DNA from 4 places in the Thalassospira sp. CA1 genome. Region 3 is predicted to be linked to each of the others. Evidence: predicted binding sites of a transcription regulator. Region 3 holds the regulator's gene; each other region holds the start of a gene.
What was found. Region 3 encodes PhoB, which activates phosphate uptake and scavenging genes when phosphate is short. Its sites were predicted from a motif close to TNTCATAAAACTGTCA; they were not measured.
Positions count from the first base shown of each region.

Region 1 (7,772 bases), on a different contig from region 3:
GTTCTGATTTCGACCTTCCTTGGTGCGATCAACGGTTATGCGCTGACCAAGTGGCGGTTCAAGGGTGCAAACATCGTCTTTGCCCTGCTGCTGTTTGGTTGCTTCATTCCGTTCCAGGTTGTTCTGCTGCCGATGTCACAGGTTCTTGGCAAGCTTGGTCTTGCCAGTTCGACCCCGGGCCTTGTTCTGGTCCACGTCGTTTACGGCCTGTGCTTCACCACCCTGTTCTTCCGGAACTACTACGTTTCGATCCCGGATGAACTGGTCAAGGCAGCCACCATTGACGGTGCCGGGTTCTTCACCATTTTCTGGCGCATTATTCTGCCGATCTCGACCCCGATCATCGTGGTTTCGGTCATCTGGCAGTTCACCCAGATCTGGAACGACTTCCTGTTCGGTGCCTCGTTCGCTTCTGGCGCAAACGCACCGATGACCGTCGCACTCAACAATATCGTCAACACCACGACCGGCGTGAAACAGTACAACGTTGATATGGCAGCAGCCCTGCTGACCGGCCTTCCGACGTTGCTGGTTTATGTTCTCGCTGGCAAATACTTCGTCCGCGGCCTGACCGCCGGCTCGGTGAAGGGATAAGCAAATGGCATCACTCACCCTCGATAAAGTTCGCAAGGCTTTTGGCCCTGTCGAAGTTCTCAAGGAAATCAATCTGGCGATTGACGATGGCGAGTTTCTCGTCCTTGTCGGTCCGTCCGGTTGCGGCAAATCGACCCTTCTGAACCTGATTGCAGGTCTGGAAACAGCCACCGACGGGGAAATCCGCATCGGGGATCGCGTTATCAACGACGTGCATCCCAAAGACCGTAACATCGCCATGGTGTTCCAGTCCTATGCGCTTTACCCGAACATGACGGTGCGCAAGAACATCACCTTTGGCCTCGAAATCCGTGGCGTTTCCAATCAGGAACGCGACAAGGCCGTTGCCGATGTTGCCAAACTGCTTCAGATCGAAGCACTTCTGGATCGCAAACCGTCCCAGCTTTCGGGTGGTCAGCGTCAACGTGTGGCCATGGGCCGCGCGCTTGTCCGTGATCCGGATATCTTCCTGTTTGACGAACCGCTTTCGAACCTTGATGCGAAACTGCGTGTCGACATGCGCACCGAGATCAAGAAGCTGCATCAGCGTCTTGGCTCGACCATCGTTTATGTCACCCACGATCAGATCGAAGCCATGACTTTGGCGTCGCGCATCGCGGTGATGAAAGACGGTATCCTCCAGCAGTTCGATACGCCGCAGAACATCTATGAACGCCCGAACAACATGTTTGTTGCTGGCTTCATCGGATCGCCGTCGATGAACTTCATTGATGCGACCCTGACCGAAGACAACGGCAAGCTGGCCCTGACCATCCCGCGCGATGGCAACCCGATTGTCCTGCCGCTGTTTGAGGCGCCGGAAAGCTACCGTGGTTATATCGGCAAGGATGTCGTGTTCGGCATTCGTCCCGAAGCCCTGACCCACAAACGTACCGGGTCGGACGAACCGGGCAGCCAGTATGTCAATTTCGACAGCAAGGTCGAAGTGATCGAACCGACCGGTGCCGACACCATGACCGTGATCGAAATCGCCGGTAAGGAAATCGTGGCGCGCGTCCGTCCGGACCGTCAACCGAAACCGGGCGAGAGCATGACGTTCTCGGCCGACATGTCTCAGATCAGTCTGTTTGACCCGGATACCGAGTTGCGGATCTGATCTGATTGGCGGGTGGTTCTGGGGGCCACCCGCCATTCTTCTTTTTGGGCCCTGCTCTGCCCTGCACTTGGCGGGATGGCCTCAAACCCTGCGCGGCAGGGACACGATAACTTCCAGACCTTTACCCGGCATATTGCGCAACTCGATGCGCCCGTCATGGGCATCAATGACCGTTTTCACAATCGACAGCCCAAGGCCACTGCCCCCGGTGCTGCGCGCCCGCGATCCTTCAACGCGGTAAAACGGCAGGAACACCTTATCCTGATGCTCAACCGGAATCCCGGGCCCTTCGTCCCGGATGGTGACCAGCACGGTATCTGCTGTGGCTTCGAGGCTGACATTGGCGCGATGGCCGTATTTCAGGGCATTTTCAATCAGGTTGGTAAAGGCACGCTTTAACGTACCCGGACGGCAAGACAACCGGATGCTGCGCTTGCCCTCAAAGGAATGGGCATCATCATTGCCGCCGAACACCGTATGGACCGAGCTGAACTGCAAGGGTTGTGGCCCGGCAAAGCTTACGGGGCGGCCAAGATCGGCGTAATCGTCACATATGGCCTCTAGCACGGAAATGAAATCAACCGTGCGCTCTTCTTCCTTGGCGATCCAGTCACCGAGGAAATCAAGCGCGTCATTGAGAAGACTGTCCATTTCATCAAGATCACGCAAAACGGTTTCACGCAGTTCATCATTTTCAATGAATTCGGCGCGCAGCCTTAACCGCGTGCTGGGTGTGCGCAAATCGTGCGAAATGGCGGCCAGCATCCGGGTGCGATCGCCCAGCATCCGTGAAATGCGTTCGCGCAAATCGTTATAGGCCGCGGCCATTGATCGCGCCTCGGTCGGTCCGCGTTCCTCCACCGGTGGGCCGCTGACATCATCGGCGTGATCAATGATCGCACGTGTCAGGCGCTTGAACGGGCCTGCCAACAAATCGGCAAGCCCGGCAAACACGACAAGAACCGCCGCCACCCCCATCAGGAACATCAGAAACACCAGCGACGGGGACGAATAATTCGCCCACAGCTCGTTATGGTGCACCAGAATGCGCTTGCCCGACGGCATCATGATTTCCACCTGTGCCTCAAGCCCCAGACGGGCAATTTCACGCGACAATTCGGCAAAGAACAGGCTGGGATTTTCGGTGGCCTCGATGGTGGCGCGCTGTTCGGCACTCAACCGACCGCGTTCGAAATGCACCTTGACCGAAGTCGGCCAGCCGGTATTGGCCAGACGGACCGGCATGGCGATATGCTGTGCGGGTCTGGAAAACAGCAACAAGGTCCCGACATCATCGGATGGCAGGATGCGCATTGTCATGCCATCGCGCGCAGCAATATCGATGATATTTTCTTCAAATTCCGGGTTTTCGGCAATCCGTACCAGTTCGCGAATGGTAAAGCCCAGCGTATAGGCCCGGCCAATGCGCTCATCCCGCTCGATCACGTAATAGGATGCCATGGCGCTAAGGGCTGCAATGATCAGTCCGCCCAGCATCATCAAAAGAAAGATACGCCCGCCCAGCGTGCGCGGCTTGTAGCGGCGCATATAGTTGCTGAATTTTGCGAACATATCGGCCATGGGTCGGCCTAAATCGTTTGGGTGTCGGCGCAGAACTGATAGCCGATGCCGCGCACTGTCTTGATCAGTTTCGGGTTCTTGGCATCTTTTTCGATCTTGCGGCGCAGGCGGCTGATCTGGATATCGATGCTGCGATCAAACGGAAGCGAGCTTTGCCCGCGTACAATATCAACAAGCTGTTCACGCGAAAGCGCCCGTTTGTTGTTCTTGACCAGAGCCAGAAGCAACGAAAACTCGCCCGTCGACAGGTGCACGGCGACATTATCGGCGTCGCGCAATTCGCGTGACCCGATATCAAGCGTCCAGTCGCCAAAAATGATCTTGTGCGCCGGGGCGACTTCGTTATCAGACGGCCCAACCGCCCCGGTTTCAAAGCGCCGGAACACAGCACGGATACGGGCCAGCAATTCACGCGGGTTAAACGGCTTGGTCAGGTAATCATCCGCACCAAGTTCAAGGCCAAGAATACGGTCAGTATCCTCGCCCACCGCGGTCAGCATGACAATCGGCACCTTGGATGTCCGTCGAACATCCCGGCACAGCGCAAAGCCGTCCTCGCCCGGCAACATGATATCAAGAATCACCAGATCGATTTTCCAGTCGCGCAGCGCACGATGCATTTCATTGCCGTCGGACACGGTGGTAATGCGAAAACCGTGTTGCAACAGGAACTTCTTCAAAAGCTTCTGGATTTCCTGGTCGTCATCAACGACCAGAATATGTGGTTCACGTCGCGTCGTCAGTGTCCCGAACTCCCCTGATATTCATCGGCCATGTCCCCGACCGCGGCGGGAGTTTAGTCGATATCGCCACCGGTTTGAACCGTTTTCCATCTGGCGTTTAAAAAGGAAAAAGCCGGGCAATGCCCGGCTTCCCCATATCCAACAATCAAGGCTGTAATCGGGTTACTTCAGGTCATAAACCTTGGTGCTACCAGATACTTCCGATGCCACCACCAGCATTGCATTGCCGGTCGGGCTGTCCTTGGCATCAACAAACTGCAGGCCTTCGGGGGCCAGTTCACCGGCAGTATCATTTTCCGGATTGCCGGAGAAACGACGATCACTGTGATAGGTGACGAATTGCGGGTTGGTCGGGTTGGTCAGATCATAGATCATGAAGCCCCCCTGACGTTCCAGCCCGATAAAGGCATAGGGCGTGCCGTTAACATAACCACTTGCAATGCCTTCTGGCTCCGGGCCCTTGTCATCGGAGCGGTTGTCACGGCTGTAGTTTTCAGTATCCGAGGAATTGAAAACGTTGGGATAGTTCGCCGCCAATATCTGCTCAAACGCATCACCACTGTCAAAGACCATTTCACCGTCTGCATCCAGCACCGAGAACGACCGTGCGCCATAGCTATAGATGACATCGAAATCACCATCGCCATCAACGTCACCCTGCGCGGTTGTGGTCTTCAAACGACCAAGATTTTCATCCTTTTGCAGGGTGCTTGCCGTCGGGAAGGCCACCGGATCAAGGGTCAGTTTGCCAACGCGGGTTTCTTCGCTGTAACCGTCATAGTCGCGTGAATCGCCTTCGTTGGCGATCAGGACCCATTCCTTGCCATCAATATTGATCGCATCGATGGTGTCAGGCATGAACATGCCCATCACCGGCCAAGTGCGGATATTGATCTTGCCGTCCTTGTCGCTGGCATCGAATGCATGGACCGAATGATCTTTAAAGCCAAGACCGGCGACGTTTTTGACTGTTGCGGTTTCGATATCGATAATCGCAACCGCGTTGTTTTCCTGCAGCGACACATAGGCGGTTTTGCTGTCCTTGGAGACGGCGATATATTCCGGCTCCACGTCCTGTGCCACGCTTGAAGCACCCGGATTGGACGTCCGCATACCATGGGGCAGCTTGCCATCATTCAGGAACTTGAAATCAATCGTGCGGACGTCATCATCGGACAAGTTTTCTGCACCACCGGCCATGGAAATGATCGAAACACTACCTTCCGGATCATTGGTGAATGCGTCATTGGGTTCGCCTTCGTTTGCGACCAGAACATATTTCCCATCCGGGGAAAACTTGATCATGTCGGGCAATGCGCCAACGGTGACCGCTGAAATGAACCCGCCATCAGTGTCAAAGAAAACGGCCTGACCCGGTGCCTGCTTATCGATGTTTTCGACGGCCACTGCGACAACGCCATTTTTGATTGCAACACTGTTGGCACCCTTGCCCCAGGTGGAAAGATCAATCGCAGCGATCTTGGTCAGTTCGGACGGATCGGACATATCAAGAATATCGACCACCTTGTCCGCGCCATTGACGACAAAGATGCGCTTTGAAACCGGATCAAATGCCGGAATTTCCGCCGCACTTTCATCTAGCATCCCGGTACGATATTCGCCCATCGGCACAATCGTGATCGGATGCGCACCCGCATTCATGACGTCACCCGCCATCTTGGTTTGGTTGGGTGCCGTGCCTGCACAGGCTGTCAGAAGCAACGAAACAGCGGCTGTCGCCATCAATGAAGAACGCATGTTTTCCCCTTGGAATAACCGTAATCAAAGCAGGCAGACTGCGTGTTTGTTGTAACGGTTTCATGACCCGGTCGTGACAGTTTCATAAATTTCTTATCGGTGGGACTGCTCCAATCCCGGTCTGGTTTCGTATCGAAAATATAACTTGAAACAATCCGTCGGGACTTGCCCCGCGACCCAGACAGGAGCCACACATGCCACGGATGTCAAACGTGAATATTGCGATCATTGGTGCCGGAATGGCGGGCCTAAAGGCGGCCAGCACGCTGCACCGCATTGGCATGAACGTAACGGTTTTTGAAAAAAGCCGCGGCCTTGGCGGGCGTCTGGCGTCACGGCGCACCGACTTTGGTCATTTCAATCATGGTGCGCAATATGTGACGGCGCGTGATCCCGGCTTTAATGCGTTTTTGCAAGAAGCAACCGAGTTTAACGCGGCCCAGAACTGGTCACCCAACCTGCATCGCGGCACGCCCGCCCCGGCGCAATCGGGTGCTGCACTTTCACCGATCGCGCGCCATGTCGGCAATCTTGCCGAAGAGCCCTGGTATCAGGGCGCACCACAGATGAACAAACTGATCCGCCCACTGGTCGACACATTCCCGATCCAGAAACAACACCGCATTGTCGGCATCGAGCCATCCGGCCCGCGCAGTTTTATGCTCCATGATGATCTGGACGGGACTTACGGCCCGTTTGACGGTGTGATCGTCACCGCGCCTGCCCCGCAAACTGCCGATCTTTTGCGCCCGCTTGCCCCGCGCTATGCCCCGATTGACGAGGTTGTCATGGCGCCGTGCTGGGCAGTGATGGCCGCCTTTGAAAGCCCACTTCCGACCGGCTTTGACGCGATGCTGTATCCCAGTCCCGAAATCAGCTGGGCCGCGCGCAGCAGCCAGAACGATGACATGTTCCACCGTCGCACACCCGATCCGTGGGTCCTGCATGCCAGCCCGGAATGGTCACGTCACCATCTTGAGGAAGACAAGGACCGCGTGATTGAAAAGCTGTTGGCCGCCCTTCGTGATGTCAGCGGTGTGAAACTGCCAGAACTTCATTCGGTGCAAGCCCATCGTTGGCGCTATGCGCGGACTGAATTGCCGCTTGGCAAAAGTCACCTTAACGGCATGAACGGCCGGGTGATTGCCGCAGGGGACTGGTGCCTTGGCGCACGGGTCGAGGCGGCCTGGCGCAGTGGCAGATCGGCGGCACATGCCATGGTCGAAGCCCTGATCGGATAATCGGTAAACGTGATCCGAACACAGTATCATGCCGAAAAATGCCAATGGACATCGCCACAGCAAATCAGACCTGCCGCAAAAAACCTGTGTGACATGCGCGCGCCCGTTTAACTGGCGGCGCAAATGGAAGGATTGCTGGGACGAGGTTCAATATTGCTCTGACCGGTGCCGACGCCAACGAAAGCAGCCTGCAAAAACGAACATGCAGGACCAGTTATCATGATGTTTGACCGAAAAGACGAAGATCAACCAACCTATGCCATCCTGCGCCAGCGCGTGATTGATCTGGCAACACAGCGCGGGCCCGACAAAACGATATGCCCGTCCGAGGTTGCCAAAACCTTTGGCTCCTACTGGCGGGATTTGATGCCGCGCGTGCATCAGGTCGCAGAACAACTATGTGCCGAACGCAAACTGACATTTGAAAAGGGCGGCATCAGCCATGGCCCAAACCGCCCTTCAGGTAACTATCGATTGCGCATCGTCGCTGATGATCAGGACGACTAAGCCAGCTTATGAGCCACGCAATGCATGCAGCCGTTTGATCAGGCCTGCGGTCGATGCATCACGCGTACCGGCATCTTCCTTGCCCTCGACCATCGGAAGCAGTTCCTTGGCAAGCTGCTTGCCAAGTTCAACCCCCCACTGGTCATAGGAATTGACGTTCCAGATGATGCCCTGAACAAAGATTTTATGTTCATACATCGCGACCAGTCGGCCAAGGGTGAAGGGATCCAG
Region 1 is NZ_JBZCIA010000009.1:126,457-134,228, reverse strand. Features, by position in the region: gene AC5Q5A_RS15375 (carbohydrate ABC transporter permease) at 1-594, shown strand, start outside; gene AC5Q5A_RS15370 (ABC transporter ATP-binding protein) at 599-1,711, shown strand; gene AC5Q5A_RS15365 (sensor histidine kinase) at 1,793-3,292, opposite strand; gene AC5Q5A_RS15360 (response regulator) at 3,301-4,035, opposite strand; gene AC5Q5A_RS15355 (choice-of-anchor I family protein) at 4,198-5,793, opposite strand; gene AC5Q5A_RS15350 (NAD(P)/FAD-dependent oxidoreductase) at 5,988-7,034, shown strand; gene AC5Q5A_RS15345 (DUF2256 domain-containing protein) at 7,063-7,257, shown strand; gene AC5Q5A_RS15340 (DUF3253 domain-containing protein) at 7,254-7,541, shown strand; gene pgi (glucose-6-phosphate isomerase) at 7,548-7,772, opposite strand, start outside.
Region 1: AC5Q5A_RS15355 (choice-of-anchor I family protein) is a predicted target of PhoB. The motif match lies at 5,868-5,883, and genes of this name have one in related genera.

Region 2 (7,772 bases), on a different contig from region 3:
CTCGGTCGGTGCTTCGCCATTGGCCATCAGGGTGAAATCCAGAAGGCGATGCGTGTAGTCAAAGGTCGGGCCCAGGATCTGTCCGCCGGGCAGGTCCTTGAAGGTTGCCGAAATGCGGCGCGATACGTCCATTTCGGCGGTTTTGATTGGCTTGGAAAAGGCAAAACGTGGCAGCGTCGTGCGATAGGCCCGCATCAAAAAGATCGCCTCGATCAGATCACCACGGGCCTGCTTGATGGCAAGGGCGGCCAGATCGCGATCATAAAGCGATCCTTCGGCCATGACGCGGGTGACGGATAGCGAGAGTTGCTGTTCGATCTGATCAGTTTCGATTTCGGCAATGTCCGTATCGCCCCGGCGCTGCTCGGCCAGAAGCTTGTGCGCATTGTTGATGGCGCGTTCGCCACCTTTTACTGCAACATACATGATTAATTGACCTCGATCCGGGTGGTGCGTGACAGGGCGGCGATCTGGGTTTCGCTTGCGAAAATCACATCAACACCGCACGGAAACAGGTGATGGTTCTCTGCCCGCCATGCGTGGAAGCTTTCGGGTAGCCCCTTGATCGCAAGGCTGTGCGTGTCCTTGATGCCCGGGCCCTTAAGGGTCATGGACGGACGATCTGAAATCTCATCGACCATCAGTATCAGGGTTGCCGATTGATCCGGATATTCCGCATTTCCAACGGCAAGATCGGTAACAAAGGACAGATCATCGGAAATGCGCGCAATCGCAAAATCGGCCTGTTTGACATCCGTGCTGAGTGGGCAACCGCAATGGAATTTCAAATGATCGCCTGCGGTCTGGGTCGCGCAGTTTGGTGACAGCCAGACTGTGGTATCCATATCTGCCATCGCAAGAAGCGTTGCGGTGGCTGCTTTGTTCAGGCCATCGGGAGCGGAAATATTGACCGGCAAATTATAAATGCGACCCGGACGCGACATCGCATCCAACAGGGCGCGGAAAACAGCGTTTGAATCAAATGCTTCATGGTCAAAACCGGGCAGCAATTCACTTGTCTGGGCGGGGGTTGATTGGGGTTGGGGCGTCATTCGTCTTCTCCGCGGACAAGGGTGAAGAAATCAACTTTGGTGGCGGCAACCTTGCGCGCATGATCGCGTTTTGCGGCGGCCTGTTCGGCGGCCAGGGTGTCGATGAAATCGCTTGCCGATCCGTCGCGCAGCATCACCGCATCAAACAGGGCGGCATATTGCGCCTGAATGCGATCGCGTCCCTTGACGTAGGAATGTCCGACCGTGCCGTCTGACAGCGTGACGGCACAACGCGTCACGGTCATTTCACCAAGGTTAAACCGCTGCCCGGCACCACCAGCGCGGCCGCGTACCATCACCATGCCGATTTGCGGTTCGCGCAGGTGTGTCCAGCTTTCGCTGCTGTGATTTTCCGACCATTCGGTTTCAAGGCGGGCGCGGGATGTGCGGGCCAGAACCGACATCCATTTCTGGCGCGCGGCAATGTGCGGATCGCTGGGGGTGTCTGCATTCCGGTTTTGATCTGTCCCGGCATTCGGGGCGGGGTGCGCCGTCATCAAACTGATCCCTTTTCAACTTATGTCGACAACTTCAAAATTTGTCTAGACGTCTATACCTATTGACGTTATAAGCGGATCCGGAGCCAAAGGCAAAGGTCTTGCGGTGAAAGTTTTGTGAACGGGGAATGCAATGGATTGGGAACCGGGCCTATCTATTTGGAAGCAAATCGAAAAGCAGCTTCTGGCTGATATCTCTGACGGCGTTTTTACGCCCGGCGAAAAGATGCCGACCGAGATGGAATTGGTCCGGCGTTTTGGGGTGAATCGCCATACAGTGCGCCGCGCCATGGCCGCACTTGTCGATTCCAATGTTGTCCGTGTCGAACAGGGGCGCGGGGCTTTTGTTCAGGAACAGATCCTTGACTACCCACTTGGTTCGAAAACCCGGTTTTCGCAGATCGTATCGGGTCGCCATCGCTTGCCCGACAAACGCCTGATTTCGTCCGAGGTCCTTAAAGCAAATTCGACCATCGCGCAGTTCCTGGATGTCAAACCGGGCACGCGGGTGATCGAGTTGTTTTCAGTCTCCGAGGCCGACGGTGTCCCGCTTGCGGTTGCGACAAGTTATCTTCCCGCCGCGCGCTTTGACGGCATTGTCGAGATATTTGTCGGAACCAAATCGCTTACAGAGGCCTTCAAACGGTTCGGGATTGATGATTACACACGAAAGACCACGCGCATTTCGGCAACGCTTCCGTCATCACGTGTTGCCAACCTGCTTAAGCAGGCACGCAATCGACCGGTGATTTCGACCGAAAGTGTCGATGTCGATTCCGCTGGTGCGCCAATTGAATACGGTGTGACCGCCTTTTCAAGCGACCGTGTTCAACTGATCGTCGAGTAGGTGCACGGGCAAAGCCGGTGTGCAGTCTTAGTACTCCCGACCCGGACGGGCCCTGTAGACCGGGAAGCTTAGCTTAAACTTGATCGCACATGCCCGCATCAGGAATGCGGCAAAGAATGCAATCACGGCAATCGGCCCGCGTGGCAAATCAAGGATTGCTGTACCAATCACATAGATCCCCGCACCGACCAGCGCACAGGTGATATAAATCTCCGGGCGCAGAATCAGCGGGATTTCGTTACAGACAACATCACGTACCATCCCGCCAAAGGTGGCCGTGATCATGCCCAGAACGATTGCCACCAACGGGGACACGCCCAGATTAAGGCCGATGGCCGCCCCGGTGACCCCGAACATTGCCAGTCCCAGCGCATCCAGCCACAGCAAGGCAACATAGCGTCGTTCAACCATATGGGCGGTGAAGTAGGTGATGACGGCAGCCCCGATGCAGGTCACAAGCCAAGTGGTATCGCGTATCCAGAAAACCGGTGTTGCCCCGGTAATGACATCGCGCACAGTGCCGCCGCCGATGCCGGTAAAGGTCGCAATCAGGACAAATCCGACCATGTCCATCTGACGACGGGATGCCTCAAGCGCGCCGGTAATCGCAAAAACGGCGACCCCTGCCAGTTCAAGCCAATAGATGATTTCAGTAATCGTCATGATGTCCTTTGCGGGGCCTGCCCGTGATCTGTGGGTTGCGAAACGGGGTGTTCTATCGGCATGCGCAATCTGGTTGCGGCAACATCTTCAAGCTGTTCACGTAACCAGAGATGCGATGGATCATGTTGATAGCGTTGGTGCCAACACATGAAAATAGGAAGATCAAGCGTACCCTTTTTTAGACCTGCGAGCGGCATCGGCGCACGGGCAAAATCACGCAGCGCATGTTTTTGGAGAAGGCTTGGCAAGGTTGCGATCATATTGCTTCCGCGCAGGAATTCGGCAATGGCGGTAAAATTCGGTACCCGCAAAACGATGTTGCGTTCAACACCCTGATTTTCAAGCATGTCGTCAAACTCAAGCGTGCGATTATTGCCATAACGCACCGTGATATGGCGCGCGGATAGATAATCGTCATCGCTTTGCGGGGCGTCGCGTATGTCCGGATCATAAAACACCATGTAATGATCGGTCAGAAGACGCTTTTGCACGATATCCACACCTTCGGGTGGCCGCGGCGAAATCAGAAGGTCGCAATGATTTTCGCGCAGCAAGGCCGGTCCGGGCAGAAGGGACGGCACCACCGTCATCCGGATATTGGCAAGCGCGCCTTCCAGATTGCGAAACAGCGTTGGCAACAACAGATCACGCTGCAGATCGTTGGCGGCAATTGTCAGGCTCATGGATGCGCCATCGGGTTCGAAATGCGCACCACTGGCAAAGGCCTGCATTTGATCAAGAAGAAACCGAGCTTGCTCGGCCAGGTTTTGTGCATGCGCGGTCGCTACGATCCCGCGCCCGGATTTGGTGAAAAGCGGATCGCGCATGATCCGTCGTAATTTTGTCAGGTTATGGCTAACCGCCGATTGCGTCACGCCAAGCCGTTCGGCGGCAGCTGTGACCGACCCTTCTTCAAGAACGGCCAGAAACAGACGCAGCGCATGGCCGTCCAGTTCCAAATGATCAAAATTGCTCATGAATAAGATGATAAATGATGCATTTATTTTATGCAATTGGCCGCGCAGGATGCCTTTAACGCGGACATTCAACAGTCCGGAGCATCATCTGCGGAGGAAAAATCATGGAATTCTATCAGCGTGACAGAACGCTGCAGCCAGCAGGCTACACCCCGATTTACAAGACATCGGTTGCGCGTTCCCCGCGCCAGTCGCTGTTGTCACTGCAAGGATCCTTGTCGGAAATTACCGGTCCGGTCTTCGGTCAGAACGAACTGGGGCCGCTTGATAACGATTTGATCCGCAACTATGCCAAGGATGGCGATCCGATTGGCGAACGTATCATCGTGCATGGGCGGGTTCTGGATGAAAACAACCGTCCGGTGCCCAATACGCTGGTCGAATTCTGGCAGGCCAATGCCGGCGGACGGTATCGCCACAAGAAAGATACCTATCTTGCGCCGATAGATCCGAACTTTGGCGGCTGTGGCCGTGCGCTGACCGATGAAAACGGTTACTACTTTTTCCGCACCATTAAGCCGGGTCCGTATCCATGGCGCAACTACGTCAACAGCTGGCGTCCGGCCCATATCCATTTTTCGGTATTCGGTTCCGGCTTTGCCCAGCGCCTGATCACCCAGATGTACTTCGAAGGCGATCCACTGATCAAGGAATGTCCGATTGTGCATGTCATCCCGGACGAAGATGCGATCAACCGCCTGATTGCGCCGATTGATCTCAAGGGCTCGGTGCCGCTCGATACCATTGCCTACAAGTTTAACATCGTCCTGCGCGGGCGCCGTTCGACCCTGTTTGAAAACCGTCTGGAAGGAAACTGATCCATGGTGCAAAGCCTTGATTATCTCAAAGAAACTGCCTCCCAGACGGCGGGCCCGTATGTTCATATTGGGCTCATTCCCAATCAGGCCGGTTTTGACATTTTTGAAAACAACTTCACCAACGCTCTGGCCAATGAAAACACCCGTGGGGAGCGGATCATCATCGAAGGGCGGGTGATTGACGGTACCGGAACGCCACTGCGTGATGCGCTACTGGAAATCTGGCAGGCCAATGCGGACGGGCGCTACAACCATGAACTTGATCGTCAGAATTCTGGCAAGATCGATGAGGATTTCCGCGGCTGGGGCCGGACGGGAACGGATTTCGATACCGCCGTCTATCGCTTTGAAACCATCAAGCCAGGCGTGGTTTCCGGTCGCAATGGCAAAGACATGGCGCCGCATATCAACTTCTGGATCGTGGCACGTGGTATCAATATCGGGCTGAATACCCGGATGTATTTCGCCGACGAACAAGATGCGAATGCGGCTGATCCTGTTCTGAACCTGATTGAACAGAAAACCCGTCGCAAGACACTGATTGCTGACCGTGATGACAGTGGACCGATCCCAGTCTACCGGTTTGATATCATCTTGCAGGGCGATGGCGAAACCGTGTTTTTTGACATCTAACAGCGCGTAAAACTTTAGGGGTAATGCGGCGACCGCCTTTTGCGGTTGCCGTATTTTTGTTCAATCAACTACTTAAAAAGCCGCCTGCTGATTCTTATATTCACGTTCATAAAAGCGGTGTGGTAAAACCACCGCTGCCGAGGGTTTCAAAAACAAAAAGAAGACCCCGGTGATAGAGAGTGAGAGGATCAGCCTTGAACAAGTTGTTACAGGTCGGAATCCGCGTGCAAGTAGCTCTGGCAACAGCGCTGCTGCTGGTTGGCCTGACGGTACTGATGAGCTTTGTGATCGGAAAGCGATCCGGTGCTGATCTGCAAAAGCAGATTGGTCTGGGTGTTTCTGATATTGCCCGTCAGATGGCTGATGAGCTTGACCGTATCATGTGGACCCACCGTGGCGAGGTTTCGGTCCTAAGCACGCTCTCTGTCCTGCAAGAGCTCGAAGATACCCAACAGATTTCGAGTATCGTCAATCGCCTAAGCCGTGAAATTCCGATCTTTACCTGGATAGGTGTGCTTGATCGCGACGGGACGGTGGTTGCGTCGACGAATGACTTGTTGCTCGGGGCCAATGTTTCGCAGCGACCGGTGTTTCAGTATGGCAAGAATGGACAGTTCATCGGTGATGTTCACGATGCGAAATTACTGGCGGAAAAATTCCCGCTTTATAACGGGGAGCCGATCCAGTTTGTCGATATTGCCGTTCCGCTATTTAACAACAACGATCAGTTTACCGGTGTACTTGCCACTCACCTGAGCTGGGAATGGGCCGATAATGTCCGCAAAACCCTTTTTGCCGGGCAGGGGATCCATCGGGATGTCGATATATTTGTCGTATCAGCCGATGGCACAGTTCTTTTGGGTGCGGATGGGGCGATGGTCGGATCATCGCTTGAACTTGATGCTCTGCAGCAGGCACAGCGCAGCAATATCGGATGGAAGATCAGCACTTGGCCAGATGGCGCAGAGTATCTGACGGGCTATGCCCCGGCCGATGGTCACCTTGATTATGCCGGTCTGAACTGGTCAATCCTGGTGCGTCAGCCCGTCGAAGAGGCGCTTGAGCCGGTTTATGTCCTGCGCCGCGACATCATGGCGTGGGGGTTGGCGTTAAGTATCATCTCCAGCGTGATTGCATGGTGGGGGGCTGGTTTCTTTGTCGGACCGATCGGCAAGATGGCCCTTTCGATCGAGGCAATGAAACGTGGCGAGATTGAACGTCTTCCGGATTTTGATGGCGCAAGAGAAATCAAAATCTTGTCAAACAGCCTCAATGCCTTGCTGGCCAAACTGACGGAAAAGGACGCGGCCCTTGGCCAGATGGAACACATTGCCCATCACGATAACCTGACCGGACTTGGCAACCGTCTGGCACTTGATGTCTATTTCGAACATGCCCTTGCCCATGCTGATCGCCACAAGACCCAGCTTGCGGTCATGATGCTTGATCTTGATGACTTTAAACCGATCAATGACAAGTTCGGTCATTCAGCCGGCGATGATGTCCTGCGCGAGGTCGCAAAACGGTTGCGCCGTTGTGTGCGCGGTGGCGATCTGGTTGTGCGTCTGGGTGGTGATGAGATGGTGGTGGTGTGTCATGTCGGAACGAGTGGCGAGGGCGAAGCTACAATGTTGGCCGAACGGATATTGAACGACATCCAGATGCCCTTCATTACCGGCGGCAATCGCGTTTCCATTCATATGAGCATCGGCATCGCCCTTTGTCCGGTGCATGGCAAGACCATCGATGTGCTTCTTGATCAGGCAGATGATGCCCTTTATGCCGCCAAGGCGCGTGGCAAGAACTGTTATGTGCTTGCGTCTGATGATGGTGAGCCGTCCGGCAGCAAGTCGTCGCTGGCATGAGATGCGGGTTTTCTTGACTTTGTCTCAGGGCATCGCAATAAGCATTTCATGACAATTTCATCCGAAAAAGAACTCGAACAATTGCGCAAGATCGGGCGGATCTGTGCCCGTGCGCGTGATGTCATGGGGGCGGCCATTGTGCCGGGTATCACAACCGCCGAGCTTGATGATATCGGCCGCAAGGTTCTTGAGGATGCCGGTGCGGTGTCCGCCCCGGAAAGCGAATACAAGTTCCCCGGTGCGACCTGCATCAGTGTCAATGACGCGGTTGCGCACGGTATTCCCGGTGATCTGGTTCTGGCCGATGGCGATCTGGTCAATATCGATGTTTCGGCATCGCTTGATGGCTATTTTTCCGATACCGGTGCCAGCTTTATTTGCGGGACAGCAAGACCCGAAATCGCCAAACTGTGCGAAGAT
Region 2 is NZ_JBZCIA010000015.1:42,586-50,357, forward strand. Features, by position in the region: gene AC5Q5A_RS19155 (carbon-phosphorus lyase complex subunit) at 1-426, opposite strand, end outside; gene phnH (phosphonate C-P lyase system protein PhnH) at 429-1,052, opposite strand; gene phnG (phosphonate C-P lyase system protein PhnG) at 1,049-1,549, opposite strand; gene phnF (phosphonate metabolism transcriptional regulator PhnF) at 1,683-2,396, shown strand; gene AC5Q5A_RS19175 (trimeric intracellular cation channel family protein) at 2,424-3,059, opposite strand; gene AC5Q5A_RS19180 (LysR family transcriptional regulator) at 3,056-4,036, opposite strand; gene pcaH (protocatechuate 3,4-dioxygenase subunit beta) at 4,141-4,854, shown strand; gene pcaG (protocatechuate 3,4-dioxygenase subunit alpha) at 4,858-5,487, shown strand; gene AC5Q5A_RS19195 (diguanylate cyclase domain-containing protein) at 5,682-7,352, shown strand; gene map (type I methionyl aminopeptidase) at 7,401-7,772, shown strand, end outside.
Region 2: phnF (phosphonate metabolism transcriptional regulator PhnF) is a predicted target of PhoB. The motif match lies at 1,657-1,672, and genes of this name have one in related genera.

Region 3 (7,772 bases):
TGTTTTGCAAATTCTGGTGTCGATGGCAGCCCTTCTGGGGCTTCTGGTTGTCATGGAATTCCCGCTGCCGACGGCGTTGGTGATTGCAGGGGCGCTTGCGCTTTCATCGACCGCGATCATCCTCAAACAGCTTTCCGATGACAAGCAGCTCAATACCCGGTTTGGCCGTGCGGCCCTTGCCATTTTGTTATTGCAGGACGTGGCGGTTGGTCCGTTCCTGATCATGGTGCAGGCGGCAGGTGATGCTGGCACGGAAACCAGCCCGTGGATGAGCATCCTGCTTGGTTTTGGGTCGGTCGCGTTGTTGTTACTGGTCGGGCGCTATGTGTTGCCGCGCCTGTTTCGCTATATCGCGTCGCTTAAGAACCCGGAACTGTTTGCCATCGGCACGCTGTTTGTTGTGCTAGCCGCCAGCACATTGACCGAGGTTTCCGGGCTTTCGATGGCGCTGGGGGCGTTTATCGCCGGGGTGATGCTGGCCGAAACCGAGTTCCGCCATCAGATCGAAGCCGACATTTCACCGTTCCGCGGCGTGTTCCTGTCGCTGTTCTTTATGTCGGTGGGCATGTCGGTTGATGCCGACGTTGTGTATAACGAATTTGGCACCATCGTCATGTGGCTGGTGCTGTTGCTGGTGATCAAGACGGCGGTTTTGTTCGTTCTGGCGCGCGCGATCCGGTTTGAAACCGGCCTTGCCATCCGGGTGGCGATGAGCTTGGCCGCCGGCGGTGAATTTGCCTTTGTCATGTTTGCCCTGGCCGCCCAGAACGGCGCGGTGCCGCTTGAAATGGCAGCCATGCTGATCCCGGTGGTGGCGATTTCGATGGCGCTGACCCCGACCCTGATCAGCCTTGGTCACAAGATCGAGGAAAAGCTTCATCCCAAGGAAGAAGACCAGCTTGGCAAGATTGCCGAGGAGTCCGAGGGCATTCACCAGCATGTTCTGGTGATCGGAAGCGGCCGCGTTGGCAGGGTTCTGGCCCGGTTGCTCAAGACGCGCAATATTCCGTTCCTGGTGCTTGATAGTGATGCACAGCAGGTTTCACGCGGGCGGGCGGAAGGCCTTCCGGTTTACTTTGCCGACGGGTCCAGACCGGAAACTTTCCGGGCGGCACACACCGATGAGGCAAAAATTGCGGTTGTTGCCATGGGGAACCCGCATGCGACCGAGAAGACGGTCGCCCTTTTGCGCCAGCATTACCCGCATCTGAAGATCTTTGCCCGCGCGCAGGACATCACCCATATCGGGCCGCTGTCGCGCCACGGGGCGGATGCCGCCATCCCGGAAGTTCTGGAAACCGGGTTGCGGTTATCCGATCATGTTTTGGCCGCGTGCGATGTGCCGCAGGAAGATATTGATGCCGAAATCGCCAAATTCCGCCGTGCGGACATGCTTTTGATGAACGAACTGGCGCCGCGCCCGCAGCGCAAACCGTCAGGGTCGGAGAATGCAGACAAACCGGCGAAGAAAGAAACCTGAAGACGTTACGCCCTTAAAACAAAAACCCCCGCTGCAACCTGCAACGGGGGTTTTTTTAATTGGATCGGGCTCTAAACCGGCTTAGGCCGCGGTTTCAGAGTCCAGTGCATAGCCCGCGGCACGGACAGTGCGGATGATATCGCGGGTGCCCTTGACGTCATTGAGCGCCTTGCGCAGGCGACGGATATGAACGTCGACGGTGCGGGTTTCGACATAGATATTCGGGCCCCAAACCGCGTTAAGCAACTGTTCGCGCGAGAAAACCCGTCCCGGATGTTCGAGGAAATAGCGCAGCAGACGAAACTCGGTCGGGCCAAGATGGATCGATTTTCCATTGCGGCTGACCCGGTGGGCGGCGAGATCCATTTCGATGTCGGAATAGATCAACTGCCCTTGTGGTTGCGCCGGACCGGACCGGCGCAAAAGTGCGCGGATACGGGCCAGAAGCTCGCCAATGGCAAACGGCTTGGTGACATAGTCATCAGCGCCGGTATCAAGACCGCGGATGCGGTCACCCTCTTCGCCACGTGCAGTCACCATGATCACCGGCAAATCGCGGCTTTCAGGCTTGCGGCGGATCTGACGGCAGACCTCGATCCCCGACATTACCGGCAACATCCAGTCGAGCAAAACCAGATCGACATGGGTTTCAGCCAGAATTTTCAACGCTTCGTCACCGTCACCGGCTTCGACAACCTGCATCCCCTCGCGTTCGAGGTTGTAGCGCAACATGGTTACGATTGCTGCCTCGTCCTCGACGATAAGAACCGTTGGGTCCATCTTCCTATGCTCCCGTGTCAGTCATTCGGTTCGACAACAGCGAAGTTCGCTGCGTCGTTTTTTGGCCGGTCAATTCCCGGCAGGTCTTCGCCCTTGATCCGGTAATAGATCGTTTCGGCGATATTGGTTGCGTGATCACCGATACGTTCGATGTTCTTGGCAATGAACAACAGATGGGTCGATGCGGTAATGTTGCGCGGATCTTCCATCATGTAGGTCAGCAATTCGCGGAACAGCGAATTGTACATATCGTCGACTTCCTGATCGCGTTCCCAGACCCGGTGGGCCTTTTCGGCGTCGCTTTCGATATAGGCATCCAGGACATCCTTGATGATTTCCTGGGCCAGTTTGGCCATGTTCGGGATCGCCTGAACCGGGCGGATCGGCGGGATCTGATTAAGCACCTGCGCGCGTTTGGCGATGTTCTTGGCAAGATCACCAATGCGTTCAAGATCGTTTGACAGCTTAAGGGCCGTCACCACCTGACGCAGGTCATCTGCCATCGGCTGACGCAGGGCCAGAAGACGGACGGCAAAGTCCTGGACTTCCTGTTCGAGCACGTCAATGCGCTGATCGGACAGGATGACTTTCTCGGCCAGTTCGGAATCGCGTTTGACGATGGATCTGATCGAGGAAATAAGCTGGCTTTCGGCAAGCCCGCCCATTTGCGAAATGATGTTGTTCAGACGGGTGAGTTCCTCGTCGAACGAACTTACGATATGGGTATGTTCATCAGCCATTTATGCCTACTCCTGGCTCGCTTAACCGAAGCGGCCGGTAATGTAACCCTTGGTGCGTTCGTCCTTCGGGTTGGTAAAGATCTGATCGGTTTCACCGACTTCAACCAGCCTTCCAAGGTGGAAGAACGCGGTGCGCTGCGACACACGGGCGGCCTGCTGCATGGAGTGGGTCACGATCACGATCGTGTAGTTCGAACGCAACTCGTCTATCAGTTCCTCGACCTTGGCGGTCGCAATCGGATCAAGGGCCGAGCACGGCTCATCCATCAGGATGACTTCCGGGCTGACGGCAACCGCGCGTGCAATGCAAAGGCGCTGCTGCTGACCACCGGAAAGACCGGTTGCCGGCGATTGCAGGCGATCTTTGACTTCTTTCAGAAGACCGGCACGTTCGAGCGAGGTCATGACGATTTCATCAAGCTCATCACGCGAATTGACCAGACCATGAATGCGCGGGCCATAGGCCACGTTGTCATAGATCGATTTCGGGAACGGGTTGGGTTTCTGGAACACCATGCCGATGCGCGCGCGCAACTGAACCACGTCGATCCGCTTGTCATAGATGTCGCGACCATCCAGGGTAACGTCACCTTTGATCGTCACACCGTCAATGGTGTCATTCATCCGGTTCAGGCAGCGCAGGAAGGTGGATTTACCACAGCCCGACGGACCAATCAGTGCGGTTACCTGCTGTTCGGGGATATCAAGGTTGACCTCATAGAGGGCCTGATTGTCGCTATAGAAAAGATCGAGCTTGCGCGCGGTCATTTTCGGTTTTTCGACCGACGGCTCCGCCGTCATTGCGCTCTGGGATACAGCAGCCATTTTACCACTTCCGTTCAAATTTTTTGCGCAGATACACAGCCAGTCCATTCATCAGGACAAGGAAGGCCAGCAACACCATAATCGCTGCCGAGGTTTTCTCGACAAAGGCACGTTCCGGGCTGTCTGCCCACAGATAGATCTGGACCGGCAGAACCGTTGCCGGGTCAAGCGCCCCGCCCGGGATATCAACAATAAAGGCCACCATCCCGATCATCAGAAGCGGTGCAGTTTCCCCCAATGCCTGTGCCATACCAATGATCGTGCCGGTCAGAATGCCCGGCATGGCGAGCGGCAAGACATGGTGGGTGACGGTCTGAACCGGTGATGCACCAAGGCCAAGGGCGGCCTGACGGATCGACGGCGGCACCGCCTTGATCGCCGCACGCGATGCGATGATGATCGTCGGCAAAGTCATCAGCGCCAGCGTCAAACCACCGACAACCGGGGCCGAGCGCGGCAAATGCATGACATTGAGATAGACCTCAAGCCCCAGCAGACCAAACACGATGGACGGGACTGCGGCCAGGTTGTTGATGTTGACTTCAACAATCTGGGTGAAGCGGTTCTTGGGCGCGAATTCTTCGAGATAGATCGCCGCCAGAACCCCAATCGGGAAGGACAATGCCAAAGTCACAAGCAGGGTATAGAACGAGCCAACAGCCGCGCCCCAGATACCGGCAAGTTCCGGTTCGCGGGAATCGCCACTGGTAAAGAAGCGGGTGTGGAACTGTTTTTCCACCGCACCGTCAGCCACCAGTTCGTTATACCAAGCGACTTCCTTGTCATTGAGGCGACGGTCACCTTCGTCAACGGTGGGATCGATATAGCCCTTGTTGAGCATGTCGAAATCATCACCGGAAATCAGCCAAATGGTGCGCGTTTGGCCAATCAGGCTCGGATTTTCGAGAACCCGTTCGCGCAGATCATAAGATGCGCCGCCTGAAACGATGCCATAGAGATCACGTTTGTCACTGCGCGAGGTCACATCCGGGAACCGATCACGCAGCGCCTGTTTGATCAGAGCATCAAAGTTCGCGCGCCCGATCACGTCGGGATCGCCGGTCCGTTCCGGATCGATCACAGCCGGATCAAAGGTCACTTCGAGCTGGACATAGGTCTGGTAAAAGGCGCTGTAGCCTTTTGATCCGATTGAGAATGCCAGCGTGCAGAGCGCCAGAAGCGCGATACCAATCGCAATCAGACCATAGATTTTAAAGCGGCGTTCGGCGGCGTAACGTTTTTTGATGTTACGGGAGATTTTCGGGCTGTCCCAGTCAACCGGCTTGCGCAGATTGTCCGAGATCACCTTGGCCGCAGCTCTGTCTTCCATAAGAGATGCCATATCAGTCATATTTCTCGCGATACTTCTGAACAACCTTAAGGGCAAATACGTTCAGGCCCAAGGTGACAAGGAAAAGAACCAGCCCCAACGCGAAGGCCGAGAGGGTTTTTGCACTGTCGAACTCCTGGTCGCCGACCAGAAGCGTCACGATCTGCACGGTAACGGTTGTCACAGCCTGCAGCGGGTTCACCGTCATGTTCGCGGCAAGACCAGCGGCCATGACAACAATCATGGTTTCACCAATTGCACGCGAAACGGCCAACAGAACCGCACCGACGATGCCCGGAAGGGCGGCAGGGAAAATCACCTGCCGGATGGTTTCCGATTTTGTGGCCCCCAGTGCATAGGATCCGTCACGCAGCGATTTGGGTACCTGCGACATCACGTCATCGGACAGCGAAGAGACAAACGGGATGATCATGATCCCCATGACAAGTCCGGCTGCCAGCGCACTTTCCGAACTGACATCAAGGCCAAGGATGGCACCGTTATCGCGCAGGAACGGGGCGACAGTTAGGGCGGCAAAAAAGCCATAGACAACCGTCGGAACCCCCGCAAGAATTTCAAGGGCCGGTTTGGCCACGGCGCGGAATTTCGGCGCGGCATATTCACCCATATAGATGGCCGAAAACAAACCGACCGGCACCGCCACACACATGGCAATCAGCGTAATCAGCAAGGTACCGACAAACAGCGGAATCATGCCAAACGCCCCCTCGGACGCCACCTGATCGGCACGGATCGCGGTTTGCGGGCTCCATTCCAGACCAAACAGGAAGTCGAGCGGGTTGATCTTGCTAAAGAAATGCAGGGTTTCGAACATCAGTGAAAACACGATGCCGACCGTTGAAAGGATCGCAATCGCCGAACAGACAATCATGATCGCGCGCGAGATGCGTTCAACATTGTTGCGCGCGCGCATATCCGCTTCAATCCGTCGATAGGACAGGACAAGACCGACAAGCGCAACCGACAGCATGACAACCACCAGCGCCGCATTGGCGATGGTTTGCAAATTGGCGAGTCTGCGCCCGGCATCAACAATTTCCGGCGACACGGTGAGATGTTCACCGCCACCGGCGGCGATCTGGGAAATGCTGTTGAGCGCCAGCGACAGACGACCGGAGTCCCCAACTACTTCCTGCGGCAGGTCCGACACGATCAGGGCTTCAATCACCGAGCCCTGGAAGATGTACCAGATCAGAAGCAGCGCCAGCGCAGGAAGCCCGCACCATGCTGCTGTGTAGGCCCCGTAGTGAACCGGCAAGGAATGAAGATTGCTGTGCCGGCCACCAGAAAGGGCAACAGCCCGCTGGCGTCCAAAATAAAAGGACAGCGCGCAAAGTGCGGCAACCGCGAGCAACAGGAAAGACAGGGACATTATTTGAGATCCGTTCGCCAGATGAGCCTGCAAAGATCAGTTCGTGAGGCCAATAGGACAGAAACAATAAACAAATCAAGCAATGATATAAAGAAACCGGTGGCAGAAAAGGCTGCCACCGGTTGAAAGATCGCGTTACATGCTCAGCGGCGAAAGGTTCATCGCAGCGTTACGAACAGCTTCACGCTCAGCGGCATCCATCGGGATCAGGCCACGGTCAGCAAGGTAACCTTCTTCACCCCAAGCTTTGTCAGCGGTGAATTCAGCAAGATATTCCTTGATGCCCGGAATGGTGCCAACGTGCGCGTTCTTCACGTAGAAGAAGAGCGAACGGGAAACCGGATAGTCACCAGCAGAGATTGCTTCGAAGGTCGGAGCAACGCCACCGATCAGCGAGCCCTGAAGCTTGTCGCCGTTCTGGTCAAGGAAGGAGAAGCCGAAGATGCCGAGTGCATCATGGTTGGCTTCGAGTTTCTGAACGATCAGGTTGTCGTTCTCGCCAGCTTCGACATAGGCACCGTCTTCACGAACGCCAGCGCAGACAGCTTTGTGCTGGTCTTTGTTGGTGTCTTTGAGAGCGGCGATTGCCGGGAACTCATCGCAAGCTTCTTCGAGTACCAGCTCGGTGAAGGCATCACGGGTACCAGAGGTCGGCGGCGGGCCGAGAACTTCGATTTTAACGTCCGGAAGGCTCGGATCGATTTCAGCCCAGGTGCTGTACGGGTTGTCGATCAGCGACTGGCCGTCTTTGGACGGAACGGTTTTTGCCAGAGCAAGGAAGATCTGCTCTTTGGTCAGGTCGAGCTGCGGCGCAGCGTTGGAGTTCGACAGAACGATACCGTCGTAACCAACTTTAACTTCGGTAACTTCCGAAATGCCGTTCTTCGCGCAAGTTTCAACTTCGGACTTCTTGATGCGACGCGAAGCGTTGGTGATGTCCGGATGCTGTTCGCCAACACCGGCGCAGAACAGCTTCAGACCACCGCCAGAACCGGTAGATTCGATAACCGGCGTTTTGAAGGAGGTGGTTTTACCGAATTCTTCTGCAACTGCGGTTGCGAACGGGAAGACGGTGGACGAACCAACGATACGAATCTGGTCGCGTGCTTCGGCAGCGCCAGCAAAGGCAACGCTCATAAGCGCCGCAACAGCAAGAGTCTTCTTCATCATAAATTCCCCAATGGTAGTTCCACTTCGGAACGGTGCAACGATCTGCGAGGCGGA
Region 3 is NZ_JBZCIA010000001.1:637,866-645,637, reverse strand. Features, by position in the region: gene AC5Q5A_RS02920 (cation:proton antiporter domain-containing protein) at 1-1,480, shown strand, start outside; gene phoB (phosphate regulon transcriptional regulator PhoB) at 1,562-2,260, opposite strand; gene phoU (phosphate signaling complex protein PhoU) at 2,278-3,000, opposite strand; gene pstB (phosphate ABC transporter ATP-binding protein PstB) at 3,022-3,825, opposite strand; gene pstA (phosphate ABC transporter permease PstA) at 3,827-5,176, opposite strand; gene pstC (phosphate ABC transporter permease subunit PstC) at 5,169-6,548, opposite strand; gene AC5Q5A_RS02890 (PstS family phosphate ABC transporter substrate-binding protein) at 6,684-7,718, opposite strand.

Region 4 (7,772 bases), on a different contig from region 3:
GCAAGACCAAGTTCACGATCGGTTTCCTGGGTGAGCCTGGTCAGGGCGTTTTCAAGCTCGATCCGTTTGGCTTCCATGCCTTCGTCATCAAGCTTGCGGTCGACAAAAATCGGATCGCCCCAGTGAAAAACACCGCGTGAAAAGGGCAGGGGTAAAATGAAGCGATCCCAACTTTGAATGACCTTGCGGTTGGAGGCCGAATAGGTCAGCGGGAAAATCGGAACACCTGCCATGCGGGCGGCCTGAATGATCCCGTCGGATGCCCGCATGCGCGGGCCGCGCGGCCCATCCGGCGTCATGCCAACAACTTCGCCGGCTTTCAGCGCCTTTAGAATCTGGCGCAGGGCCGCGGCACCGCCTTTGCCCTTGCCGGTCGATCCGGCGATGGTTTTGATATCAAAGCGCGCAATCGTCCGAGAAATGATTTCCCCGTCACGATGCGATGAAATCAGCATGTTAAACGGGCGATCACCACCGACAGATCGCCAAGTATAGGGCATCATCAAAAGACGTTGATGCCAGAAGGCAACAATAAACGGTTTGCCTTCTGTCAGGTAGTGGGCCGGATGGTCACCACCTTTGGTGCGCCAACGTCCTGTGGCACGCATCAGGCGCACATAAAACGCCGCCAGCCAGCACAGTGTGCTGCGCATTGTATCGCTTTTTATGATCCGTTTATGCCACTGCACGCCCGATATTCCCGAAGTTGTCCGGATCAGTTTCCGTTTTCTTCCGAGAATTGCAAGTTATAGAGGTGAGCATAAGCCCCTCCCAGTGCTAGCAATTCTTCGTGTTTGCCCTGTTCGGTCACGCGACCATTGCTGACGACGCAAATCTTGTCGGCATCAATGATGGTCGACAGACGGTGCGCAATTACAAGAGTGGTCCGGCCTTTCATCAGTTCGGCCAAAGCCCCCTGAATGTGGCGTTCGGATTCCGTATCAAGGGCCGAGGTCGCCTCATCAAGCAGCAGGATCGGCGCGTTTTTCAGCATGGCGCGCGCAATCGCAATACGCTGACGCTGGCCACCTGACAGCTTCACCCCATGTTCGCCGACAATCGTGTCATAGCCATGTTGAAGCTGTCCGATAAAGTCGTGGGCGGCGGCCTGACGTGCGGCCTGTTCGATCTCGGCATCCGATGCGCCGGCGCGACCATAGGCGATGTTGGCACGCACCGTATCGTCAAACAGGGTGATTTCCTGACTGACAAGCGCGGTTGCCTTGCGCAGGCTTTCAAGCGTCACATTGCGGATATCCTGACCATCAATGGTAATCGCACCCTGATCAATGTCATAGAAACGCGGGATCAGGTTGAGGATGGTCGATTTGCCCGCGCCCGACGGGCCAACAAGGGCCACGGTTTCGCCCGCCTTGATATCAAGATCAATCTCGCGGAGTGCTGTGATTTCAGGGGTATAGGCAAAGGCAACGTTTTTGAAGTTGATGTTGCCGCCCGAAACCGCGAGCTCCTTGGCATCCGGTGCGTCCTTGATTTCAGGTTCAATATCAAGAACCGTAAAGACGCGCTGGGATGCAGCAAGGCCTTGCTGCAAGGTGATGTTGATATTGGCCAAACGTTTGACCGGCTCATAGGCCAGAAGCAAGGCTGTGATAAAGGCAAAGAAGCTTCCGGGGTCACTTGCCCCGTCGATCACGCGGTTGCCGCCATAGATGATGATCGCGGTGATTGCTGCACCACCAAGTGTTTCCATGATGGGGGACGAACGCGCGCTAACCGTCGAGGCCTTGAAGCTCAGTTTGAAGACGGTTTCAACCAGCTTGCCCATGCGTGAACATTCATAGGGCTCCATGCCATATGCCTTCACGTGGCGAATGCCCTGGAAGGTTTGTTCAAGCAAGGTGGCGAATTCGCCAATCTGTTGCTGGGTGTTTGCAGACACCTTGCGCATGCGTTTACCCAGTCGTGCAATCGGATAGATCGCAGCGGGAAATACGGTAAAGGCGATGATTGCCAGCAACCAGTCCTTGTAGAACATCACGCCGACAAGGACGACAGCGGTCAGAAGGTCTTTGCCAAAACCAGTCAGCGAGTTTGAAACTGCTGCGCGCATCGCAGTGATGTCGTTGGTAAAGCGCGTGATCAGCTTGCCGGTATTCGTGCTGTGGAAAAAGCCGATATCAAGGCGAATGACGTGCTCATAGAGGCTGTTTTGCAGATCGGCCAGAATACGCCCGCCGACATAGCTCATCAAAACTGTCTGCCCATAGTTGGCAAAGCCTTTGAGAGCAAAGGATCCAAGAACCGCCGCCCCGACGGGCACCAGCATGTTTTCCTTCTTGTTGATGAAAACATCATTGATGATCGGATCCATCAAAAGCGCATAAAGTCCGGTCGCCCCTGCCATTAGCGCCATGCAGAGAAGCGCAAGCAGTATTTTGCCAAGATAGGGGGCAACCGCATCTCGCACGATACGCTTGACCAGCGGCCAGGTACCCCAGTGTTCTGCAGTATGATCCAACGAATTCTTTGGCAATGATTTGATCCCGGCCTTCTTCGCCATTTCCAGATTGTATCGAATTGATACTATCGTTATGGATACGGCATCATAAAAGTAAAATACTCGCGCTGTTGCTAGCACGCTCGGACAAGGGCGGCAAGCTGCTGAGACGCTTTAACGGACACAAAAATGGTCTGCATAACAGCAGATTGCCAACTGCGACATATAAGACAAATAAATGAACGAGCAACTCCACGCACTTGTCGAACGCACCGTGGCCCAGGGTGTCGGTGCACGGGTTTTCCCGCTGCGCTGGGATAACCGGCGCATTTGGGTCAAACAGGCAGTTCCGGCCAAACATAAAGTCTGGCACAGCGTTCAGCGCTTTGCGGCCAACATTACGGGTATTCCATTGTTGCGCCCGACCGTATCGCCCGGCGGGCAAAAGGGCCTTGAAAGCGAGGCCACGACGTTGCGCAAGCTTGCCGCCCTTGGTGTGTTGGTCCCTGATCTGATTGACGTCGGTGAAAACTGGATTGCCATCGGCGATAATGGGCGCATCCTTAAAACCTGCATCGAAGATGATGTCGACAAGGGCAATGATGATGCCATCCGTCGCCATGTTGTTGACGCCGGTGCGGCCCTGGCAAGATTGCATGGCGAAGGGGTCGCGCATGGTGCGCCGTTGCTTCGCAACATGACGCTGCGCGAAGATCATCAGATCGGCTTTATCGATTTCGAAGAAGATCCGAACGCCCGCATGCCGGTAATTGATGCCCAGGCGCGCGACATCTTGCTGTTTGTTTTTTCCATCCAGCGTGAGTTTAAAAAACGCCCGGAATTGCTGCGTGCCGGATGGCAGGCCTATGTTGAGGCCGCTGGTGCAACCGCACCGCAATTGGTGCCGCTGCGTAAGGTGATCAGGCTATTGCGCCCGGTCTATCTGATGCTGCGCCCGTTCCGTCGCTGGCTGGGTACGGATGCGCTCAACGGTCTTTGGGCATACCGCACCTTGCGCAAAAGCCTGTATCGCTGATTAGGCGTGCGGCCTATTGGGCTGGTTGCCCAACAGGTGCCTTGCCTGCCACGGTTTCAGGCGCGTGATCCGGTTTTGCGACCGCTGACTTTGCTGCGCTGGTATTAGCCGCGTCATCCAGTGAAATGCGGGTTGCCTCGACACCATCAAATCCACCGGAAAACGGTGCCAGATTGTGCAGGAACTGGTTGGCCGAGTTGCGCCAGCTATATTGTTCGGCCAACGCGCGGGCATCGTCACTTTTAAGTTCCAACGCCGCCAAGGCGGCTTCGCGCAGGTCGGCATCGATGGCGCCGGCCCTGGTGCCACGCACGATATCGGCTGGTCCCTGAACCGGGAAAACCGCAACCGGGGTCCCCGACGCCAGCGCTTCAAGGATCACAAGGCCGAACGTATCGGTCTTGCTGGGGAAGACAAAGACGTCGGCGGCGGCAAAGGCCGTTGCCAGTTCTTCACCGATTTTTTTACCAAGAAACTGTGCGTTGGGATATTTGCCCTTGAGCTCATTTAGCTGCGGGCCATCGCCGACAACGAATTTCGTGCCCGGCAGGTCGAGATCCAGGAAATGGCCGATATTCTTTTCCACCGCAACCCGGCCGACAAACAGCCAGTGCGGTTTTGGGAAATCGCCAAAACTGGCTTCCGGGCGGGGGCGGAACAGGTCCAGATCCACACCGCGTGACCAGATTTGCAGGTTGTTGAAGCCCCAGTCGGACAGTTCCTGACGCAGGGTTTCGGTCGCGACCATGACGGATTGCGATTTGCCGTGGAAATGCTTCATGCCGCGATAAAGGATCGAAAGCGGCAGGCGCCAGCGGGCGTGAATATATTCCGGGAAGCGCGTGTGATAGGCGGTCGAAAACGGAATGCCACGCTTAAGGCAATAGGCCCGTGCGGCCTGACCCAGCGGGCCTTCGGTTGAAATATGAATGGCGACGGGATGAAGGGCCTCGATCATCTTGGCCATTTTGCGTTTGGCAAAAAGCGCCAGCTGGATTTCCGGATAAGTTGGGCAGGGGATGGTTTTAAACTGATCGGGCGAGATGACATGAACGTCATGTCCCATCTCGCCCAACTCGCCCCGTACGGTTTCAAGGGTACGGACAACACCGTTGACCTGCGGATACCAGGCATCGGTTACGATCAGTATTTTCATGCAGTCTTTCCAATCGGTGCATCATTGCCCTTTTTCGAAGAGCCCGATGCAGAGTTGCCCGCTTCATGGGCGATACGAAACATGGAAATCAATTTGCCAAGGCCAAGCGACGGGGCGCTTGCCGCATCGTGACCGGGGCTTGAATGGCTCATTGCCATCTGGCGCATTTCGGCCCAGTGCAGCAGTTCAAGCTTGCCCTCTTTGTCTTCGACAAGGGCAGTACAGCTTTCAACCCAGTCACCATCGTTGCAATAGAGCACATCGCCGATCTTGCGTTTTTCGGCGTGATGGATATGACCACAGACCACGCCATCCACCTTGCGTTTGGCGGCTTCGTGGGCGACGGCATTTTCAAAGTTGCAGATGAACTGAACGGCGTTTTTCACCCGGTTCTTAAGATAGGCTGAAAGCGACCAGTACCCGTAACCAAGACGGCGGCGAACGCCGTTGAAATAACGGTTGAGCGTAATGGCAAGGTTGTAGGCGGTGTCACCAAGGTAGGCCAGCCACTTGGCGTATTTGACGACCCCGTCAAACTCATCGCCATGGATGACCAAAAGGCGCTTGCCATCGGCGGTGACGTGGATATCGTTCATTTTAACGTCGACATGGCCAAAAGTCATATCGACAAACTCGCGGGCGAATTCATCATGGTTCCCGGGGACGAAGATGACTTTGGCGCCATTCTTTGCCTTTTCCATGATTGTCGTGATCACGGCATGATGACTTTCCGGCCAGTACCAGCTTTTCTTGAGGCGCCAGCCGTCAATAATGTCACCCACCAGATAATAGGTGTCTGCCGTCACTTCATTGAGGAAATCCAATAGAAGGTCTGCCTGACATCCACGTGTCCCCAGATGGACGTCTGAAATCCAGACCGTGCGGTAATGCGGTTGCAGCGTCATCGCTGTCATTGCCGCTCCTCCGTATCCTGCCAAAAGGATGGCTGGAATTCGACAGTTTGTCTTGCCGAATACTGTTCCAAGCCAGTATCGGTTTAAAACAAATCGTTGGATTATATAACCCGTTCACAGAAATTTCGCAGTTCTGTAAAGCAACTGTTACATGTTTTATTTCATATGGTAGGTGCTGTGAAAAATTTATTTCATTTTTATTTCGGAAGTGGGTCCAAATGACCGATGCGGATGTGACTGTCATCTTCAATCCACGTGCAGGTGGCAATAAACAGCGGTTTTTATCCCAGATATTGCAACATGCCGGCATCAAGGTGGAGTTGCTACAAACCACCCATCCCGGTCACGCCCGCGAACTGGCCCGCAAGGTCCGTGCCCATCAACGTTTATTTGTTGCCGGTGGCGACGGGTCGCTTAACGAGGCATTAAACGGATTGCTTGATGCCCAGATTGACGGGCACGAAGTCCCGCCACTTGGCATCATCCCGCTTGGAACCGCTAATGTGCTTGCGGTCGAGGTCGGGCTTGAAATCCGGGCCCGCGCGATTGCCGACTATATCAATAATCCCGGCAGGGTCTGGGTGCGTCCGGGACTGGTTAATGGTCGGGCGTTCTTTTTGATGGTCGGCATGGGGGCCGATGCCGATACGGTCGCCAATGTCTCGCTTCGGCTCAAACGCCTGATTGGCAAGGGGGCCTATGTTCTGGAAGGCCTTCGCAACATCTTTTTCCCGCGCCATCGTGATTTTGAAGTCAGTATCGGTCGGGAAAATTATCGGGTGTCGGGCGTGGTTGTAACCCATGCGCAACATTATGGCGGGGCATTTGTCATATCGCCCGATGCCAGCCTGACCGCCAACAGCCTTGATGTGGTTCTGATGCCGGGCAACGGAATCGGGGCCTTGTCACGTTATGGTCTGGCACTGACGCTTAATCGTTTGCATGCCCAAAGTGACGTTTCGGTGGTCCGGGCGGAACGCATCACGATCACCAGTCATTGCGGCCCGGCCCCGCTTCAGATTGACGGGGAAAGTGCCGGCAAGCTGCCGTGCGAGATCAGCTTGTCCCCCTATCCTGTGCGATTGATGGTGCCGCCGGCCTATGCCGCATTGTCTTCAATGACCGATCACCCATCACCTGATCTGCTTCGGATCGCTGCAGATTAAAAGAAATCGCTTCCAAACTTCATTCCTCAGTGTGTCGGGTTGTCTCGCTGATATGCCCGGCTTTCTGAGCTTTATGGCGCATCTGTGATGAAACGTCAGTGACTCCTTGAAGTTGAACTTCTTTTTTCCAATTTAATTTAAGGGGGATAAGTGTGTGCCCCCTCTCCGTTTGAGGATATTGGGCACCGAGACAATTCCGCCAGATCGCATCGGTGAGCGTAGATGGTTGTCTTCGCCTTGCAAGGAGTTTGACGATGGTTTCGGGGTCCTCTGCTTTGGTTCTCAACTCAGGTGTGTTGGCTGACATGCAGATAAAAACAAAAATTCTGGCTGGTTTTGCCGCGGTGCTGGCAATTCTCATTTCGGCACTTGCCTTTGCGTATTTCACCTTTGTTGCGGTGTCACATGATGTGGATGAATATGCCCATTATGTCGAAGAAGCGGCGCTGATCAGCGAGATCGAGACGCAGTTCCTGCGCTTTAACAATCACGCGCGTGAATTTGCCAATACGGCTGATCCGGCAGATGCCAACGCCGTGTTTACCTATGCCAAGCAGCTTGAACTGATGCTTCAAGACGCGCAGTCGCAATTCATGGTCGAAGAACATCGCAATCGCATCGAACATATTGCGCATGAGCTTGATGTCTACCTTGAAAGCTTCACAGCTGCCAAAAGCCTGAGCGACGAATACCATTCCCTGATCCTGGATCGCCTTGAGCCGGACGGGATCAAGATCGTTGCCGATCTCGACAAGCTTGTCGCCCATGCGCAGAATACCGGCGATCTTGAACTCCTCAAACGCTCAGTCGCGGCACGTGAGCATGCGCTTCTGGCAAGGTTGTATGCCAATATCCTGATTGGCCGTCAGGATGACAGCTTTGGCGCCAAGTCGGCCGACGAATTTGCCAAGCTTGAGACCGCACTGGGCAGCATTGGTGATCAACCATTGTCTGGCGAACTTTCCAGTGTTCTGAAGGAAGCCAAGGAACTGTTTGCCGATTATCGTCAGGTCTTCGACAAGGTGCGTGCCGACGAACT
Region 4 is NZ_JBZCIA010000003.1:209,729-217,500, reverse strand. Features, by position in the region: gene AC5Q5A_RS07820 (lysophospholipid acyltransferase family protein) at 1-653, opposite strand, end outside; gene AC5Q5A_RS07815 (ABC transporter ATP-binding protein) at 716-2,524, opposite strand; gene AC5Q5A_RS07810 (hypothetical protein) at 2,700-3,497, shown strand; gene AC5Q5A_RS07805 (glycosyltransferase family 4 protein) at 3,511-4,653, opposite strand; gene AC5Q5A_RS07800 (UDP-2,3-diacylglucosamine diphosphatase) at 4,650-5,567, opposite strand; gene AC5Q5A_RS07795 (diacylglycerol/lipid kinase family protein) at 5,786-6,733, shown strand; gene AC5Q5A_RS07790 (methyl-accepting chemotaxis protein) at 7,039-7,772, shown strand, end outside.
Region 4: AC5Q5A_RS07795 (diacylglycerol/lipid kinase family protein) is a predicted target of PhoB. The motif match lies at 5,757-5,772, and genes of this name have one in related genera.